One region of the Noviherbaspirillum saxi genome, then DNA from elsewhere that is predicted to be linked to it. Evidence: riboswitches for the same ligand, from Rfam matches in the RefSeq annotation. Region 1 holds a riboswitch; each other region holds the start of a gene.

The links. Region 1 has a riboswitch for thiamine pyrophosphate ahead of D3871_RS17850 (TonB-dependent siderophore receptor). Riboswitches for the same ligand answer to the same signal wherever they lie in the genome.
Region 2: it holds a riboswitch for thiamine pyrophosphate, as region 1 does, so the genes downstream of both, thiC (phosphomethylpyrimidine synthase ThiC) here and D3871_RS17850 (TonB-dependent siderophore receptor) in region 1, are expected to answer to the same signal.
Region 3: it holds a riboswitch for thiamine pyrophosphate, as region 1 does, so the genes downstream of both, thiC (phosphomethylpyrimidine synthase ThiC) here and D3871_RS17850 (TonB-dependent siderophore receptor) in region 1, are expected to answer to the same signal.

The regions. Positions count from the first base shown of each region.
Region 1 is NZ_QYUO01000002.1:426,417-433,309, forward strand. It holds gene D3871_RS17840 (AAA family ATPase) at 1-845, opposite strand, end outside; gene D3871_RS17845 (replication initiation protein) at 1,383-2,789, shown strand; TPP riboswitch at 2,872-2,971, shown strand; gene D3871_RS17850 (TonB-dependent siderophore receptor) at 3,020-5,173, shown strand; gene D3871_RS17855 (AAA family ATPase) at 5,170-5,706, opposite strand; gene pnuC (nicotinamide riboside transporter PnuC) at 5,703-6,308, opposite strand; gene D3871_RS17865 (response regulator) at 6,659-6,893, shown strand, end outside.
Region 2 is NZ_QYUO01000001.1:3,045,872-3,052,764, reverse strand. It holds gene D3871_RS14395 (2-keto-4-pentenoate hydratase) at 1-290, shown strand, start outside; gene D3871_RS14390 (DUF2147 domain-containing protein) at 388-837, opposite strand; gene D3871_RS14385 (valine--tRNA ligase) at 918-3,731, opposite strand; TPP riboswitch at 3,829-3,946, shown strand; gene thiC (phosphomethylpyrimidine synthase ThiC) at 3,996-5,909, shown strand; gene thiS (sulfur carrier protein ThiS) at 5,915-6,115, shown strand; gene D3871_RS14370 (endonuclease domain-containing protein) at 6,216-6,599, shown strand; gene D3871_RS14365 (thiazole synthase) at 6,695-6,893, shown strand, end outside.
Region 3 is NZ_QYUO01000002.1:912,195-919,087, reverse strand. It holds gene D3871_RS19990 (SDR family NAD(P)-dependent oxidoreductase) at 1-288, opposite strand, end outside; gene panD (aspartate 1-decarboxylase) at 466-825, opposite strand; gene D3871_RS19980 (YeiH family protein) at 1,007-2,071, shown strand; gene D3871_RS19975 (D-amino acid dehydrogenase) at 2,100-3,419, shown strand; TPP riboswitch at 3,566-3,675, shown strand; gene thiC (phosphomethylpyrimidine synthase ThiC) at 3,725-5,638, shown strand; gene thiS (sulfur carrier protein ThiS) at 5,655-5,855, shown strand; gene D3871_RS19960 (thiazole synthase) at 5,912-6,724, shown strand; gene thiE (thiamine phosphate synthase) at 6,721-6,893, shown strand, end outside.

The DNA.
Region 1 (6,893 bases):
AAACTCCAGAATTGTGCCGAACTTGCAAAATCCAATGCGTTCGGCGGCAAGGGAACCATCAAGCCATCCGCGGCCATGAAGGCGTTGATCGTCACATAGGAGAGCGATGGTGGCGTGTCGATAATGATGACGTCATAATCGTCACGCACGTCTTCCAGACCGAGGTTCAATACATCCCAAAACTGGAATTCAGGATCCTTCATTTGCCGCGACGGCAATACAAACTCTGCAGAAAATAAACTGGCTGACGCAGCGACCAGATCGATGCCGTCCCAATAGGTCGACTGAATGGAAGGACGAATCGAGGTCGTGTCGCCATAAACCAAGGGAGCGATCGTTTGCTCTTCGGACACTTCCGTATCCGGCATGATGCCGAACAACGTGGTCAAAGAACCCTGAGGATCGGCGTCCACGACCAGAACCTTATGACCGCGCAGACTCAATCCCTGCGCCATCACCATCGCCGTGGTGGTCTTACTGACACCACCCTTGAAATTACCAACTGCAAGCGTAATAGCGCGAGCACCGTCGGGGCGCAAATGGGTTGCCCGGTACTGTTGTACCCAGATTCTTGCTTCGCGAAGGGAAAACTCGCGTCGGGATCCCTTGTCGTTAAGCTGGCCGGCCGGCAGATCACCCTTGCTGATACGATACGCTACTTGTCCCTTGTCAATTCCGCACAAACTCGCCAGCTGGGTCAATGAAAATACGGGCGGGTTCTTGTTCGCATTCGGTGCCAGCATGCGCGAACGGATCTGGTTAACCATCTGCGCCGCCCGTTCCGCCTGTTCGACAATGTCGCTGATATGAATTTTCTGAGCACTGTTAACATTCGGCGCAATCATAAGTTTCCCGTAGGTTTTGAAAATAAGACTTTATTTTACGATATAGACCTATTCCTCGGTAACTAGAAATTCTTCGAAAATCTATTTTTTTCATGAAAACCGTAAAATATTTCCGCAAGAACTCCTGAATTGTAAGCGGATAGCACAATCTTGGCTAAAAGAAATAAAAAAACCTAACACCTCTTTAAGAACTATAGGAGGAAGAATATACTTAAATATCAATGGCTTAGATCATTTTCGGTGAGAACATTTGGGGCCTATGGTGAAAACATTTGGGAGCTAAGGTGAAATAATTTGGGGATATTGGTGAGAAGCTTTGGGGTATGTGGTGAGTGGATATGGGGTTGCGATGGCGCAAACGTCGGCAAACAAAGCGAAAAAAACCCATCATCAATAGGTGAGATCTTTTGGGAGGATCGACACTAAGCTGGCGTGCACTTATTCTCACCTTAAAAACAGGCGTTGATTTCCAAGGTGAGTTTGCTTTTCACATCGGCTCACTATAGACTTCGGTAAACAAATTGAACCCGAAGCACAATGACGGAGCCCGCCACAGCGCCAAAGAAAACCCGACCCGGTACGAAAAGTACCGAGCATGATTATTTGTTGCGCAAACCGGTCAATACATTGGCGATCGTTCCCAAATCCGAACGCATCACCGTGACTGCGCGCAAGATCTACAACGTGATGCTTCAATTCGCCCAGCGTCAAGGGGTGGAAAAAGAGCGGTATCGCGCGCGCCTGTCAGAGATTGCTATCGGTATCGACTTCAATTCCAACAATACGGAAGTCATCAAACAGTATTTTCGCCAGATGGCGACCACCGGTGTCGAATGGCAATCCCCAACCACAGGCGAAGGCGCCCGCTGGAGTATCTCGGCCCTGATTGCCCATGCGGACCTGATTCAGCGCGGGAATGAATTGACGCTCGAATGGAGCTACGCCCCGAACATCAAGCAAGAGCTGCTCGATCCCCAGCGCTTTGCAAAAATGTCCTTGCAGGTGCTGGCCGCGCTGAACACGATGGCATCGCTCGTCCTCTATGAAATATGTTGTCGTTATGCCGACAATCCCGGCGGCCTTACGGCACGGCAGGCATGGGCATGGTGGCGACCGGTGCTGACCGGCGCGCCTGACAGCCCGGCAAGCGCTTATCAGGAGTACAAGATCTTTAATCGCGATGTCGTCAAGAAGGCGGTCAAAAAGGTCAATGAAGTCACCGATCTCGACATCGAACTGATCGAGCACAAGAGCGGCCGCTCGGTGCAGGATTTGCAATTCAAGGTCAAACGCAAGCAAGCGCTGCTCGCACCGACGGAAAGGCCGATCGAACCAGTCGACCTGAAGACGATCGGCAACATCATCCGTGCCGGCATTCCCCAGGATAGGGCTGAAAAACTGTTGCTGCGCTATGGCGCGAAAGCGGTCGACGATGCGATCACGGTGATGAATGAACGGCACCGTCGTACGAACATGGAGCCGGTGCGCACGCCGGAAAAATATCTGACCGCCATTTTGCAATCCGGTCAGTTCGGCACGGAAAAGCCGGTCGCAGCGCCCGCACGCAAGGTCTACGACACCAAGGCCGAACGCTTGAAACTGATAGAACAGTTCATGGCAATGAAGCGCACGCTGTTGAATGAAATGTTCCAGGAAATGCCGGAAGCCGATCAGATCGAATGGATTGCCCGCTTTGAACAGGAGGCGCTGCCGGCGAGTGGCGCGATTCGCAAGGCATTCCAGTCGAAAGGGATTTCGAGCCAGATCGTGCGGCCGGTCTTCCTCAAGTTTCTCGGCAATTCGGTGTGGGAAGACGGATGGGAAAAACCGACCGACCACGAATTGACCGACCTCGCCATTCGCATGAAGAATGAGCAGCAAAGCCTGGCCGACCAGCGCTATACCAGCAAGGGTCGGGTCGATCTCGGCGTGATCAAGGGCTGAAATGAACCTACTGCGCTGATCACACCGGCGTCATTGACCGCAGCCTGCGGCATATGAACATGAAAGCTTCGTGATAGCATTCGTTCCATGCTAGGGGTCCTGAAGACGATGTCTTTGGGTGAGAGACACCCTCCGTACCTGATCTGGATAACGCCAGCGTAGGGAAGCGCAAAGCCGCACTTCTTTGTTTGCTCCGTCGCTGGCACTGCATTTACGTGACCGAGCCCATCATGCCGCTACCGAAAACCCGTTTTCTTCTTGCATTTTCCGCTGCACAGGCATTGGTTTTGCCCGTCGCCGCACAGGCGCAGTCCGATACCGTTTTGCCTGCCGTTTCCGTTTCGGCGCCGCGCATTGCCGCCGACGACGCCGAAGCCCCGACATTCGGCAGTTTCGGCCAGATACCCTTGCAGCAGACGCCCGCTTCGATCACCGTGATCACGCGCCAGCAAATGCAGGATCAGGCCATACGCCAGACCACCGATCTGACCCGGTTCGATGCCAGCGTCAACGACGCCTATAACGCGATCGGCTATGCGGAGCAGTTTTCCATCCGCGGCTTTACTCTCGATAATGCGGCGAGCTATCGCAAAGACAGCCTGGAAATCGCTGCCGATGCCGCCATCCCGCTCGAGAACAAGGAGCGCATTGAAATATTGAAAGGCTTGGCCGGCTTGCAGGCCGGGATCGCGACGCCGGGCGGCATACTTAACTATGTCACCAAGCGCCCCACCAACGAGACGCTGTGGTCGGTGACGCTGGAAGCGCGCGAGCGCGGCACGCTGTACGGCGCGCTCGACCTGGGCGGTCGTTCCGACGACAAGCGCTTCGGCTACCGCATCAATGCAGCCGCCGAAAAGCTGCGTTCCTATGTGCGCGGCGCCGACGGTGAACGTCAGTTCGTGAGCGGCGCATTCGACTGGCGACTGACGCCGCAGGCATTGCTGCAACTCGATTTCGATTACCAGCACAAGTCGCAGCTAAGCGCCCCCGGTTTTCAACTGATCAATGGTACCGACCTGCCGACGGGAATCTCGGCGCGCACCATGCTGAACAACCAGCCATGGAGCCGGCCGGTTGAAACCGACAGCACCAATCTCGGGCTGCGATTCGAATACCAGATCACGCCCGACTGGACCACGGTGGTGGCCGTCAACCGTCACGGTTTTCGGCGCGACGACTTTGCCGCATTCCCGTTTGGCTGTGCAGCGAGCGGACTATTTCCGGGCTTCTGCGCCAATGGCGACTATGATGTGTACGACTACCAGAGCGAAAACGAACGCAAGTCCTTGCTCGCGTCGCAAGCCATTGTGCAAGGAAGATTCGCGACCGGCGCGCTGCAGCACGAACTGGCAGCAGGCGTCTCGACACTGCGTCGCCGCGACGACTTCGGCGACTGCGTGTACGGCACCCTCGACTGCCTCGGCTCCGCAGCGAATGGCACCAGCAATATTTTTTCACCGGTCGTCGTGCCCGCATCGACCATCACCACCGGCCCGATACGCTTGCGTCGCAGCGGGCGCGAGCATTCGTTGTTCGTGCGTGATGTGATCGCGCTCTCGCCGCAGTTCAAGCTGCATGCCGGCGTGCGTCACACGCGTATCGAACGCGATCAGTATGATGCGACTGGCACCCTCAACAGTGCGCATGAGCGCGGTTATACCTTGCCCAATCTTGCACTGGTGTTCAATCCGCAGGCGAGCTGGACCATGTACGGATCGTATGCGCAAGGCTTGGAACATGGCGGCATTGCACCACTATTGACGACTAATGCCAATGTGGCGCTGGATCCGAGCAAGTCGTATCAGCTTGAACTCGGTACCAAGACTTCTCTCGGCAATGGCTGGCAAATGTCTGCCGCACTGTTCCGTATCCGCAAACCGCTGGAGTACACCGATGCGGGATTTACCTATGTGCGTAACGGCAATGCAGAACATCAGGGCATCGAGTGGTCGCTGCAGGGACAGGCCACGCGCAATCTGATGCTCGGTGCCAGCATCGCCGCCTTGCATACCCGCCAGCAAAATACCGGCACCGCCACGCTCGATGGCAAGCGTGTCACCAATGTTCCCAATCTCAAGTCGGTTGTGTATGCGGACTATGCACTGGCGGCCGTGCCGGGGTTGATGCTCAATGGCAGCTGGCATTACGCGGGCAGCAAGGCATTCAATCCCGATAACAGCGTGACGGTCCCCGGCTATCATTTGTTCAACCTCGGAGCGCGCTATGCGACGCGCGTGGGCGGCACGGCGACGACGTTGCGCTTCGGCATTGATAACGTGACCGACAAGTTCTACTGGCGCGATGTCACCCAAGCCCTGGGTGGATACCTGTTTCCGGGCGCTCCCCGCACCTTCAAGCTGTCTGCCCAGTTCGACTTTTAAGCAGGCGTCAGACGCTGCAGCAGGCTCTCGACTTGCTGCAGCCGCATCGGCTCAGTGCCGCTCACCAATGAGTACGGCAGATTCAGCGCAGCCAGCTTCGCGAGCAGCTGCGTATGGATTTGCTGCCGCACTGCTTCCGATTCACGTTGCAAGCCATCTGCCACCCATGGCGCATCCGGCGCAGTCACCAACGTAAGATCATAATGCCGGTCCGCTGCCATCCGTTCCAGCCGCGGCTCGACACGGCCCCAATAAAACCGGCTGTACAGGCTGGTCATCAAAGGCGTGGTATCGCAAAACAGAAAGCGCGAAGCCGACAGTGCCGCCGCGTCTTCGCGCTCAGTCTGCACACGGGCGATCACAAGTTGTTCTTCTTCGTATGGAGTGCGCCCATGCAGCTCAACAAACTCGCGCAGGTATTCGGGTACCCAGAGCGTGCGGAAATGCGTTGCCAGCGCCTCGGCCAGCGTGGACTTGCCGGTGGATTCGGCACCAAGAATGGCAATGCGCCACGGTTTTTGCATCGCATTCATGCATTGGCTCCGCTGCCTGCGACTATCGTTCTCCAGGTACGCAAGCCTATCGTTGCCAGCAAGATGAACAAGGCATACAGCACCGCCGTCAGGATCAGGTTTTTGTAGACATACAGACCGACATACAGCGCATCCACCGCTATCCAGACATGCCAGTTTTCCAGCTTTTTCCGCGCCAGCAACAGTTGTCCGACCAGGCTGCCCGCCGTCAGGAACCCGTCGATATAGGGAACGTCGGTATCGGTGTAGGACTTGAGGAAGAGGGCGATCAAAATAAATCCGGCAATCCAGCCGCCCGCCGCCCAGTAGCGACCTGCTGCCGACAGGCGGGATACGCGCAAGCCGCCGGCGGCGCCGCGAACACCGAGCCACTGATACCAACCCCACATCGATGTGGCAATGAATACCCACTGCAGGCCCATGTCGCCATACAGGCGGGCTTGAAAGAAAACGACCGCATAGCTTGCCGAAGATGCAATGGCAAACAGCCAGGCCCAATGAATCTGGCGAATGCCCAGCACCACGGTCGCGACTGCAAGCATGAACGACACCAGTTCAAGCGGCGTGGTTGAGAAAATGGAAAATACGATCGGGTCGTTCATAGGGGCGAATGCAGCAGCAAGGTGTCATGTCGGCGCGACGGGATATCCATGCGCAGGGCTTCGTATATTAAACGAAAGCCTTCGGACATTGATGCGGGACGGAGTCCAAACTATCGCAAGCGATCAAGCATGGAATCATTTGGCATGCCGAAATAACAAGCCATGCCTGCAATTGCGCGGCCAAACCTAGAACATCTCTATCGAATCAAAACGCCGCGTCCTGCATTGGGCGGCTTGCTCCCATTTTGATAGACGCTCTTAATCTATAGCAAACCCGATTCAATTGAATGATTTAACATGGATCAACGTGCACTACTCTCATTCGGGCAAGCGGCATACTGCTCATCCATATGGCTATTACAGATACTTCCCCCTTGCATGCCCTGATTGTCGAAGATAACTGCGACCTTGCCAGACTGTTCGGTGATCTGCTGGAAGTGCTCGGTTGTACCGTTCAGATCGAATGGAACGCCAATACCGGGTTGCGCGCCGCATTTGAAAATCCGCCCAATCTTATTTTTTGCGACCTTACCATGCCGGGTGAGAAAAACGGTTTTGACGTCGCGCGAGAAATCCGGTCGCTTG
Region 2 (6,893 bases), on a different contig from region 1:
CAAGCCGGCGCAATCTGGCCGATGTACTGGCCAATGCCAGCCTGTCGCTGTCCTGTGGCGACGAATTGCGATCGGCCGGCTTCGGCAGCGATGTGCTCGGCAGCCCCTTGCACGCCTTATGGCATCTGCATCAATTGCTGCGCGAGCAGCCGCAATTTGCACCGATGGAGGCGGGTGAAATCATTACCACCGGTACCTGGACCGATGTGTGCCCGATCAAGCCGGGTGAAACCTGGACCTCCGCGTTTTCGGGTGTCAGTCTGCCGGGATTGACGATTTCCTTTGTTTGAATCGGGATTTGATTCAACGACGTAAAGCAAACTGTTCAAAACCCAAAGGGCGCCTGCAATGCGGGCGCCCTTTGGGTTTTGTTTCTGCCGGTTCTGCTTACTCCGCGCGCACCCAGGTCTGGGTCCGGCCCAGCATGGGCACACCGATATAGCCGCGCACATCCAGCTTCTTGCCGCCATCGTTGAGCGACATCTTGCTTTTGTAAACCTTGCCGTTGCCAGGATCGAGGATCTGGCCGCCATTGTATTCGTTGCCGTCTTTTTTCATGCCGGTGATGATGGTCATGCCGACGATCGGCTGGTCTTTGCGTGCATCTTCGCATTTGTCGCATTTAGGATTGGGTTCCGCGCCGGCTTCCGGGAAAAGTTTCTCGATCCTGCCGCGCAATTCGCCGCCATTGTCGGTGATCCGCACCAGCGACTTCGGCTTGCCGGTCTCGTCATCAATGGTTTTCCATAAGCCCACCGGCGACGCGTCCTGCGCCCACGCGGCAGATCCGGCAAGCGCCGCGATGGCGATGCCGTAGCCAATCATTATTCTGATCATAGTGTCCTGTCTCCTGAAGTACCGTTGGGGCTGCCGCTGCTGGTATAGCGCGACAGACCCAAGTGTCCCGTACGGGATTCTTAGCTTTTTTGCAGTTTCTCAAACTGCTCGCGCAGTTTTTCCAGCGTGGCTCCAAAGGTCACGAGACGCTCTTTCTCCTGAGCTACGACTTGAGCAGGGGCACGGGCGACGAAGCTTTCATTGCCGAGCTTGGCGTTGGCCTTGGTGATCTCGCCTTCGAGTCGCGCGACCTCTTTCGACAGGCGTTCGCGTTCGGCCGCGACATCGATCTCCACTTTCAGCATCAGCTTGGCAGTACCGACTACCGAGACCGGCGCCGGCGATTCCGGCAAGGTGCTGACTACCTGCACATCGGACAGCTTCGCCAATGCCTGCAGGTAGGGCACGAAGGATTGCACATGCGCCTGTTCTTCACCGCTCGCCTCGATAACCAGCGGGACGCGCTGTGCAGGCGACAATTGCATTTCTCCGCGCAGATTACGGCATGCATCCGTCATGGCCTTGAGCTGCGTCATCCAGGTTTCCGCCTTGTCATCGATCTTTTCCGCGTTCGGCTGCGGGTAGGCTTGCAGCATGATCGATTCGCCGGCTGCATCGAGCCGGCGGTCGGTCATTGGCGCAATCTTTTGCCACAGCTGTTCGGTGATGAATGGAATGACCGGATGCGACAGGCGCAGCACGGTTTCGAGCACACGCAGCAAGGTGCGGCGCGTTGCGCGCTGCTGGGCTTCATTGCCATTCTGGATTTGTACCTTCGCGACTTCGAGATACCAGTCGCAGTATTCGTCCCAGATGAACTTGTAGATCGCGGAAGCGATATTGTCGAAGCGGTAATCGGCAAAGCCTTTTTCCACGTCGGCTTCGGTACGCTGCAGCAGCGATACGATCCAGCGATCGGCTTGTGAAAAATCGCGTCCGCCTTCGCCGCAGGATGCGCCATCGAAGCCGCAATCCTTGCCTTCGGTATTCATCAGCACAAAGCGCGTTGCATTCCACAGCTTGTTGCAGAAGTTGCGATAGCCTTCGCAGCGATTCAGATCGAAGTTGATGTTGCGGCCGAGCGAAGCATAGCTTGCCATCGTGAAGCGCAGCGCATCGGTACCGAAGGCCGGAACGCCGTTCGGGAATTCCTTGCGCGTCGCCTTGGCGATGCTTTCCGCCTGCTTGGGATTCATCAGGCCGGTGGTACGCTTGGCAACCAGCGCTTCGACATCGATGCCGTCGATCAGGTCGATCGGGTCCAGCGTATTGCCCTTGGACTTGGACATCTTCTGGCCGCTCGCATCGCGCACCAGGCCGTGCACGTATACGGTATCGAATGGCACCTTGCCGGTGAAGTGCGTGGTCATCATCACCATGCGCGCAACCCAGAAGAAGATGATGTCGAAGCCGGTGACCAGCACCGACGACGGCAGGAACATTTTGTAATCCGGCGTTTCTTCCGGCCAGCCCAGCGAAGAGAAGGGCACCAGCGCGGACGAGAACCAGGTGTCGAGCACATCGCTTTCGCGTTTCAGCGTCTTGCCGCCAGCCTGCGCCTGCGCTTCCTCTTCGTTGCGCGCGACGTAGATATTACCTTCGTCGTCATACCATGCCGGGATCTGATGGCCCCACCACAGCTGACGCGAGATGCACCAGTCCTGGATATTGTTGAGCCATTGATTGTAGGTCGTGGCCCAGTTCTCGGGCACGAACTTGATCTCGCCGCCGGACACCTTTTCGAGGGCGACTTCGGCGATCGACTTGCCGGGGAAGTGCGTGCCTTCCGGCGCCGGCTTGCTCATCGCGACAAACCACTGGTCGGTCAGCATCGGCTCGATCACGACGCCGGTGCGGTCGCCGCGCGGGACCATCAGCTTGTGCGGCTTGACCAGTTCGAGCAAGCCTTCGGCCTCAAGGTCGGTCACGATCTGCTTGCGCGCATCGTAGCGGTCCATGCCATGGTATTTGGCCGGGCCGTTTTCATTGATCTTCGCATCGAGCGTGAGGATGCTGATCTTTTCAAGATTGTGGCGCTGGCCGACCGCATAGTCGTTGAAGTCGTGCGCCGGCGTGATCTTGACGCAGCCGGTGCCGAATTCCTTGTCGACGTACTCGTCGGCGATGATTGGAATTTCGCGTCCGGTCAGCGGCAGCTTCAGCAGCTTGCCGACCAGCGCGGTGTAACGTTCGTCGGTCGGGTCCACCGCAACCGCGACGTCGCCCAGCATGGTTTCCGGACGAGTCGTCGCGACCGTGATGTGGCCGTTGCCATCGGCCAGCGGATAGTGGATATGCCACATGTGGCCGTCTTCTTCTTCCGATACCACTTCGAGGTCGGACACTGCGGTGAGCAGCTTCGGGTCCCAGTTGACCAGGCGCTTGCCGCGATAGATCAGCCCCTGCTGGTGAAGGCGTACGAAGACTTCGGTCACGGCCTTGGACATTTTTTCGTCCATCGTGAAGTATTCGCGGCTCCAGTCGGTGGATGCGCCCATGCGGCGCATCTGGCCGGTGATGGTCGAACCGGAATGCTCTTTCCACTCCCACACCTTTTCCAGGAACTTCTCGCGGCCGAGGTCGTGGCGTGAAATCTTTTGCGCATCGAGTTGGCGTTCGACGACGATCTGCGTCGCGATGCCGGCGTGGTCGGTACCGGGAATCCAGGCGGTATTGTGGTCGCGCATCCGGTAGTAACGGGTCAGGCCATCCATGATCGTCTGGTTGAACGCATGTCCCATATGCAGCGTGCCGGTGACATTCGGTGGCGGCAGCTGGATGCTGAATGCAGGTTTACCGGCATCGGTGGTCGCGGTGTAGTATCCGCGCTTTTCCCATTCCGTATGCCAGTGTTTCTCAATCTCGGCGGGCTCGAAAGACTTGGCTAATTCCATGATTTAACTTATGTTTCTGCGAAACTAACCATTATAAAGGACGCGATGGCTGACATCCGCGCAGATCCGCGTATAATTCGCCGAAGTCATGCCACATGACCAATGCTAGGGGTCCTGGCCCGCTTGAAATTGTTGAATCAAGCGCACGCCGGGTGAGAAATACCCTTGAACCTGATCTGGATAATGCCAGCGAAGGGAAGCAACCGGAAACACGCACCACTCTTCCGCCGCTCCTTCGCTTTATCGTTTTAGCAAAGGAGCAACATGAACGCCCATCCGCCATTCCTCGCCGCCACCGCCACGGTCGACGAAGCCGCCATCCAGCCGCTGCCCAATTCCCGCAAGATTTATGTCGAAGGTTCGCGCCCCGATATCCGCGTGCCGATGCGCGAAATCAGCCAGTCCGATACCCCGGCGTCATTCGGCGCGGAACAGAACCCGCCGATCACCGTCTATGACACCTCCGGTCCCTACAGCGACCCGGCGGTCAAGATCGACATCCGCTCCGGGCTGGCCGCAGTGCGTGCCGGCTGGATCGCCGAACGCCACGATACCGAAGAATTGCCCGGCCCGACCTCGCACTACGGCGTCGAGCGCCTGAACGACCCCAAGTTGGCCGAGCTGCGCTTCAATTTGCACCGCAAGCCGCGCCGCGCGCTGGCTGGCAAGAATGTGACCCAGATGCACTATGCGCGCCAGGGCATCATCACGCCGGAAATGGAATACATCGCGATCCGGGAAAACCTGCGCCGCAAGGAGTACTTGGAGGGCCTGAAAGCCTCCGGTCCGATGGGACAGAAACTGGCCGACCTGATGGGGCGCCAGCATCCCGGCCACAGCTTTGGCGCGGCGATTCCTGCCGAGATCACGCCGGAATTCGTGCGCTCCGAAATCGCCTGCGGCCGCGCCATCATTCCCGCCAACATCAATCACCCGGAAATCGAACCGATGATCATCGGCCGCAATTTCCTGGTCAAGATCAATGCCAATATCGGCAACTCCGCCGTCACCTCGTCGATCGGCGAAGAAGTCGAAAAAATGACCTGGGCCATCCGTTGGGGCGGCGATACCGTGATGGACCTGTCGACCGGCAAGCACATCCATGAAACCCGCGAATGGATCATCCGCAATTCGCCGGTGCCGATCGGGACCGTGCCGATTTACCAGGCGCTGGAAAAGGTCAATGGCAAGGCCGAAGACCTGACCTGGGAAATCTTCCGCGACACGCTGATCGAGCAGGCCGAACAGGGCGTCGACTACTTCACGATCCATGCCGGCGTGCGGCTGCAATATGTGCCGCTGACGGCCAAGCGCATGACCGGCATCGTGTCGCGTGGCGGCTCGATCATGGCGAAATGGTGTCTCGCGCATCACAAGGAATCCTTCCTGTACGAACATTTCGAAGATATCTGCGCCATCATGAAAGCCTATGACGTGTCGTTCTCGCTGGGCGACGGCTTGCGCCCGGGCTCGATTTACGATGCCAACGACGAAGCGCAGCTGGGCGAACTGAAGACGCTGGGCGAACTCACGCAGATCGCCTGGAAGCATGATGTGCAAGTGATGATCGAAGGGCCCGGCCATGTGCCGATGCACCTGATCAAGGAAAACATGGACCTGCAGCTGGAGCAGTGCCATGAAGCGCCGTTCTATACGCTCGGCCCATTGACCACCGACATCGCACCGGGCTACGACCACATCACCTCCGGCATCGGCGCGGCCATGATCGGCTGGTACGGTACCGCGATGCTGTGCTACGTCACACCGAAGGAACACCTGGGCTTGCCCAACAAGGACGATGTCAAGGAAGGCATCATCACCTACAAGCTGGCGGCGCATGCGGCTGATCTTGCGAAGGGGCATCCGGGCGCGCAGATCCGCGACAACGCGTTGTCGAAAGCGCGTTTCGAATTCCGCTGGGAAGACCAGTTCAACATCGGTCTCGATCCGGACAAGGCGCGTGAATTCCATGACGAGACCTTGCCCAAGGACTCGGCGAAAGTCGCGCATTTCTGTTCGATGTGCGGTCCGCATTTTTGCTCGATGAAGATCACCCAGGATGTGCGCGACTATGCGGCCAGCCAGGGCATTTCGGACGAGCAGGCGCTGAAGAAAGGCATGGAAGTCAAGGCGGTCGAATTCGTCAAGAGCGGCGCCGAAATCTATCGCAAGCAGTAAGGGCCATGGAGATTGAATTGAACGGTGTGCCGCATGCGGTTGCCGACAATGAAAACGTGCAGGGATTAATTGCTTCGCTGGATTTGGTTGGCAAGTCGCTGGCAGTGGCGATCAATCGCGAAGTCGTGCCGAGGCAGATGTGGGTTGAACGGCTGCTTTGTCCGAACGATCGGGTCGATATCGTGCGTGCGATTGGTGGTGGTTGAATAGTGAGACTTTCAGAGGCCGATTTTTAACTGCAAGTTGGCAAGACCTTGAAGTTCCCTCCCTTTCAAGGGGAGGGGTAGGGTGGGGATGGGGTAAGTAATGCAAGGACAAACAAACACATTTGTCAGACCCGCCGTAAAGTCATTGAGAAAAACAATGACCGACGCCGAACAAAAGCTGTGGCAGCGTTTGCGTCGAGAACAACTGGGCTGCAAATTTCGACGCCAACATCCATTCGATACCTACGTATTGGATTTTGTCTGTCTGGAACGGAAGCTTGTTATTGAAGTCGATGGGTCTCAGCACGTGGAGAACCATCAGTACGACGAAATTCGTTCGGCGAAGTTGTCTATCGCTGGATTCACTGTCTTGCGATTTTGGAATAACGAAGTGTTGACCGAAACAGATGCAGTGGTTCAGATGATTTGGAATGTTTTGAACCCATCCCCACCCCAGCCCTCCCCCTATGCCGGGTGCCCTTGAAGGGGAGGGAGAGCGTAGCTATGGCAAGGATACTGTGCCCATCACATTCTTCTCTGAATAGTTGGCAAAAAAACTCAGTGCATTAAGGAGATTTCATGAGCAATCAAAACAGCATCACTCAGAGCGATCAGGGGCTCACCATCGCCGGCAAGACCTACGGCTCCCGCCTGCTGGTCGGCAGCGGCAAATACCGCGACCTGGAAGAAACCCGTGCCGCGACCGAAGCCAGCGGCGCCGACATCATTACTGTGGCAATCCGGCGCGTCAACATTGGGCAAGACCCAAGCGCGCCGA
Region 3 (6,893 bases), 490 kb from region 1:
GATTCCCGCGTTATTCACGAGGACGGTCGGCACTCCCATTGTTGACTTTACTTCCTGGAAAAACCGCTGCACGTTTTTTGAATCCCGCTGATCAAGCTGAAACGCCGCCGCCTTCCGGCCGGCACCCTCGATCTCTCCTGCCGTGCGTTCCGCGCCCTTTCTGTCATGCAGATAGGTCACGATCACGTCCGCTCCTTCCCTTGCAAATGCTATTGCAGTCGCCTGTCCGATACCGGAATCGGAACCAGTAACGATCGCCAGCTCGCCGCTTAATCGTTGTTCTGCCATAGCGCTCTCCAGTTCCGCCCTCCAGTTCATACACGGCGGCGGAGCGTCGCCGTATATGAACAATGTGATCCATGCAGGCAGCTGCGGTTCCATACATCGACCACGTCAGGTAGGTAAGTCTGTTGGCGCCGTCAGACAGCATCGACCGTACACGAAACTCCTGTCTCAACTAGCGGCTCAGGTTTTCAAGGCGGCAAGCTGGTTGCTTTCATCGACAAAGACAATCTTCGGCACGTAGGTTTCGGACTCCGCGTCGCTCATCGGCGCAAACGTGGCAATGATGAGCAGATCTCCCAAATGGGCTTTGCGCGATGCGGCGCCGTTGAGCGAAATTTCTCCGCTGCCTCTCTTGCCCTTGATCGCATAAGTGGAGAAACGCTCGCCATTGTTGATGTTCCAGATGTCGATCTTCTCGAATTCACGGATGTCGGCGGCGTCAAGCAGGTTTTCATCGATGCCGCAGGAACCTTCATAGTGCAAGTCGCATTGCGTAACGGCGACTCGATGGATCTTGGAGCGCAGCATGATTCTTTGCATGGGTTAGTCCTGTAGGTTGAAAGTTGCGTCACTGCACTGTCTATCTAGCAATCTGAATCTCACATAACGGAACAAATCATTCCAAATTAAAGAAAAGGTTTGCTTTAAAAGCCGTTGGGCGAGTATATTATAAAAAACGAGATATTTTGTGCCGTTTTTTAATATTTAAGGTTATTGGTTCATGAAATCCCCATCCTTGGCTACTTCACGCCCGCCCTACATGAACATTCCCTATCTCTCTTCCGCCATCGCAATCTGGCGGCCGCGCTCAGTGCGGCGCAACTGGCCGGGGATCGCGGTGGCAACCGCGATTGCTTTGTCGGCGACTTTCATTTCGACGAGCTATGGCGGTCCGCAACTGCTCTACGCCTTGTTCTTCGGCCTTGCCTTCCATTTCCTGGCAAACGATGCGAATGCCCAGCCCGGAATCGAGTTTTGTTCCAAGGTCCTGCTGCGCACCGGCGTCGCGCTATTGGGCGCGCGTATCACCTTTGCGCAGATCGCTTCGGTCGGTATCGCGCCGCTGGTCATCGTGATCGGCGCCCTCATCCTGACGATCTGCTTCGGTTATCTGCTGTCGCGCTGGCTCAAGCGTCCGGCGACCGAAGGATTGCTGTCGGGCGGCTCGGTCGCCATCTGCGGCGCGTCGGCGGCGCTCGCGATCTCGGCGGTCCTGCCGCAAACCAAGGAAAACGAAAAGTTCACCCTGCTCACGGTGGTTGGCGTGACCACACTGTCGACGCTTGCGATGATCATCTATCCGTTGCTGGTCAAACTGCTCGGACTCGATATGACCGAAGCGGGCGTCTTCATCGGCGGCACCATTCATGACGTGGCGCAGGTTGTCGGTGCCGGTTATCTGGTCTCCAACCACACCGGCGATGTCGCCACCTTCGTCAAATTGACTCGCGTGGCCTGCCTTGTACCCGTGGTGCTGACACTCGCTATCCTCTTCAAAAGCAAGGATGGCAAGACCGAAATCGATGCACCTCCGCTGGTGCCGTTCTTTCTGATCGGCTTCGTCTGGCTGGTGCTCACCAACAGCATGGGCTTTATCCCGCAACAGGTCAGCGGCTGGATCAACGATGCCTCCCGCGCCTGCCTGGTCACGGCAATTGCCGCCCTCGGCGTGAAGACCTCTTTCCAGTCGCTCGCGTCGCTCGGCTGGCGTCCCGTGTTTATGCTGATGATGGAAACGGTCTGGATCGCACTACTGGTGGCAGGCGCCCTGCTGCTGGGCCGATGATTGCCATTCACTGCGCAGGGAGAATTCCATGAAAGTCATCGTTCTCGGTTCCGGCATCGTCGGTACGGCGTCAGCGTGGTTCTTGCGCAAGGCCGGGCACCAGGTGACGGTACTGGAACGCCAGCCGGGTGCCGCGATGGAAACCAGCTTTGCAAACGGCGGCCAGATTTCAGTGTCGCATGCAGAGCCCTGGGCCAATCCGGGAACATTGCTCAAGATCGTCAAATGGCTGGGACGGGAAGATGCCCCGCTCTTGCTGCGCTTGCGCTGGGACCGACAGCAATGGGCCTGGTGCCTGCGCTTTCTGCGGGAATGCACAGCTGGGCGCGTGGCCGACAATATTCGACAGATCGTGGCGATTGCCGAGTACAGCCGCCAGACGCTGCACGCGGTACGTGCCGAGACCGGGATAAGCTATGACGCACTTCAGCGCGGGATCCTGCATTTCTATACGGATGAACGGGAGTTCCGCAAGTCGCTGCACGCCGCCGCACTGATGCGCGAGCTGGGTTGTCCGCGCAACTCGCTGGACGCCGACGGCGTGGTGAGCGTAGAACCGGCCCTAAGGCATCTGCGCCACAAGATCGTCGGCGGCGACTTCACTGCGACAGACGAATCGGGCGATGTCCATCAATTCAGCACGGCGCTGGCAGCCAGGGCGGCGGCGGCCGGCGTGGATTTTCGGTTCAACACGACGGTGACCCGCCTGCTGGCCGAGGGCGGCGGCACGTGTGCAAGGATCAAGGGCGTGGAAATCATTGACGCGCAAGGGCGGCATGAACTGCTTTGCGCGGACGCTTATGTGGTCGCAGCCGGCAGCTTTTCCGCGCCCTTGCTCAAGCCGCTCGGTATCGCCTTGCCCATCTATCCCGGCAAGGGCTATTCGGCGACCTACCGGATTGTCGATGGAAATGCCGCGCCGACCGTGTCGTTGACCGACGATGGATGCAAGCTGGTATTTTCGCGGCTCGGGAACAGGCTTCGCGTGGCCGGCACCTGCGAGCTCAATGGCTACACCCGGGAACTGAACGACACCCGATGCGACGCGATCACGCGGCGCGTACGCGAACTCTTTCCAGATGCCTGCGATTACGACAACCCGGTGTACTGGTCCGGTCTGCGCCCGCTGACGCCATCGAATGTGCCGTATATCGGCAAGACGAAGTTCGGAAACCTCTTCCTCAATACCGGACACGGCACGCTGGGGTGGACCATGGGCTGCGGCTCGGGGCGTGCGATTGCGGACATCGTCAGCGGTCGTCGGCCCGAAGTCGATTTTGTTTTTACGGGCATGCCGCGCGTATCGCCCGCACGGCGGATACAAACGAGCATGGCTCGAACCAGTTAAGCAAGTTCGCAGAAATTTTTTGACAAAACCCGCTGCATTTGTATTTCGCTCCTTCTCCCGCTTGCGGGAGAAGGGAGTACTGAACACGACGTGTCAAAAAATTTCTGCGGACCTGCTTAGTTGTAGCAACACCCGCCGGCTCATGCCGGCAAAGCTAGGGGTCCTGGCAAGTCTGGAAACAGGCTACCGCCGGGTGAGAAATACCCTTGAACCTGATCTGGATAATGCCAGCGAAGGGAAGCAACCGGAAATACGCCCCACTCTTCCGCCGCTCCTTCGCTTTATCGTTTTAGCAAAGGAGCAACATGAACGCCCATCCGCCATTCCTCGCCGCGACCGCCACGGTCGACGAAGCCGCCATCCAGCCGCTGCCCAATTCCCGCAAGATTTATGTCCAGGGCTCGCGCCCCGATATTCGCGTGCCCATGCGCGAAATCAGCCAGGCCGATACGCCGGCATCGTTCGGCGCGGAAAAGAACCCGCCGATCACCGTCTATGACACCTCCGGTCCCTACAGCGACCCGGCGGTCAAGATCGACATCCGCTCCGGGCTGGCCGCAGTGCGTGCCGGCTGGATCGCCGAACGCCACGATACCGAAGAATTGCCCGGCCCGACCTCGCACTACGGCGTCGAGCGCCTGAACGACCCCAAGTTGGCCGAGCTGCGCTTCAATTTGCACCGCAAGCCGCGCCGCGCGCTGGCCGGCAAGAATGTGACCCAGATGCACTATGCGCGCCAGGGCATCATCACGCCGGAAATGGAATACATCGCGATCCGCGAAAACCTGCGCCGGCGCGAGTATCTGGACGGCCTCAAGGCCTCCGGTCCGATGGGACAAAAACTGGCCGACCTGATGGGGCGCCAGCATCCCGGCCACAGCTTCGGCGCGGCGATTCCTGCCGAGATCACGCCGGAATTCGTGCGCTCCGAAATCGCCTGCGGCCGCGCCATCATTCCCGCCAACATCAATCACCCGGAAATCGAACCGATGATCATCGGCCGCAATTTCCTGGTCAAGATCAATGCCAATATCGGCAACTCCGCCGTCACCTCGTCGATCGGCGAAGAAGTCGAAAAAATGACCTGGGCCATCCGCTGGGGCGGCGATACCGTGATGGACCTGTCGACCGGCAAGCACATCCACGAAACGCGCGAATGGATCATCCGCAATGCACCGGTGCCGATCGGGACCGTGCCGATTTACCAGGCGCTGGAAAAGGTCAATGGCAAGGCCGAAGACCTGACCTGGGAAATCTTCCGCGACACGCTGATCGAGCAGGCCGAGCAAGGCGTCGACTACTTCACGATCCATGCCGGCGTGCGGCTGCAATATGTGCCGCTGACGGCCAAGCGCATGACCGGTATCGTGTCGCGCGGCGGCTCGATCATGGCGAAATGGTGTCTCGCGCATCACAAGGAATCCTTCCTGTACGAACATTTCGAAGATATCTGCGCCATCATGAAAGCCTATGACGTGTCGTTCTCGCTGGGCGACGGCTTGCGCCCGGGCTCGATTTACGATGCCAACGACGAAGCGCAGCTGGGCGAACTGAAGACGCTGGGCGAACTCACGCAGATCGCCTGGAAGCATGATGTGCAAGTGATGATCGAAGGGCCCGGCCATGTGCCGATGCACCTGATCAAGGAAAACATGGACTTGCAGCTGGAGCAGTGCCATGAAGCGCCGTTCTATACGCTCGGGCCGCTGACCACCGACATCGCACCGGGCTACGACCACATCACCTCCGGCATCGGTGCGGCCATGATCGGCTGGTACGGTACCGCGATGCTGTGCTACGTCACACCGAAGGAACACCTGGGCTTGCCCAACAAGGACGATGTCAAGGAAGGCATCATCACCTACAAGCTGGCGGCGCATGCGGCTGATCTTGCGAAGGGGCATCCGGGCGCGCAGATCCGCGACAACGCGTTGTCGAAAGCGCGTTTCGAATTCCGCTGGGAAGACCAGTTCAACATCGGTCTCGATCCGGACAAGGCGCGCGAATTCCATGACGAGACCTTGCCCAAGGATTCGGCGAAAGTCGCGCACTTCTGTTCGATGTGCGGCCCGCATTTCTGCTCGATGAAGATCACCCAGGATGTGCGCGACTATGCGGCCAGCCAGGGCATTTCGGATGAGCAGGCGCTGAAGAAAGGCATGGAAGTCAAGGCGGTCGAATTCGTCAAGAGCGGCGCCGAACTCTATCGCAAGCAGTAAACGGAAAGGCCACGACATGGAAATCAACTTGAATGGAAAAGCGCATCCGGTCACGGCTCCGTGCAGCGTGCAGGACCTGGTCACCTCTATCGGCTTGCAGGGAAAAGGACTTGCCGTCGCCATCAATCGCCATATCGTTCCGCGCTACCAGTGGCAACAGCACCTGCTGCAGCCGCGCGACCGCGTCGAGATTGTGCACGCCATCGGTGGCGGTTAGGGCGTCGCACATAACGATATGCACCGAAAACCATCCTATCTCAAACGGAGACACGCATGACACCTGATCAAGACATTCCAGGCCGCCCGGCCCACGATGGACTAACCATCGCCGGCAAGACCTACCGCTCCCGCCTGCTGGTTGGCACCGGCAGGTATCGCGACCTGGAAGAAACGCGAACCGCCATCGAAGCGAGCGGCACCGAGATCGTCACGGTCACGATCCGGCGTGTCAACATCGGCCAGGCGGCCGATGAACCCAACCTGCTGGATTACGTACCGCCGTCGCGCTACACGATCCTTCCCAATACCGGAGGCTGCTACAACGCCAAAGACGCGGTCTACACCTTGCAACTCGCGCGCGAGCTATTGGGCGGCCACAAGCTCGTCAAGCTCGAAGTGCTGGGCGACGAAAAGACGCTGTTCCCGAACATGCCGGAAACGCTGAAGGCAGCGGAAATTCTCGTCAAGGATGGTTTCGATGTAATGGCTTATTGCAGCGACGATCCGATCCAGGCCAGGCTCCTCGAAAGCCTGGGCTGCGTCGCGGTGATGCCGCTGGCCTCGCTGATCGGCTCCGGCATGGGCATCCTCAATCCGTGGAACCTGTCGCTGATCATCGAACAGTCGAAGATCCCCGTATTGGTCGACGCAGGCATCGGCACCGCATCGGATGCAACCATTGCGATGGAGCTGGGTTGCGACGCCGTATTGATGAACACCGCAATTGCCGGCGCGAAGGATCCGATCCGCATGGCGCGTGCTATGAAGCTCGCTGTCGAAGCCGGGCGCGATGCCTATCTGGCCGGACGCATTCCCAAGCGCTTTGCGGCATCGCCATCATCACCGATGGAAGGACGCACGACATGAGAGGCTTGTATCTTGTGACGCCGGACTGGCACGATACGGCGAAGCTGCTCGACATCACCGAACAGGCGCTGGCCGGCGGCGCCTCTCTCGTGCAATACCGCAACAAGACGGCCGACACGGCACTGCGCTACGAACAGGCCTCGCAGTTGCAAGCGCTTTGCCGCCGTTA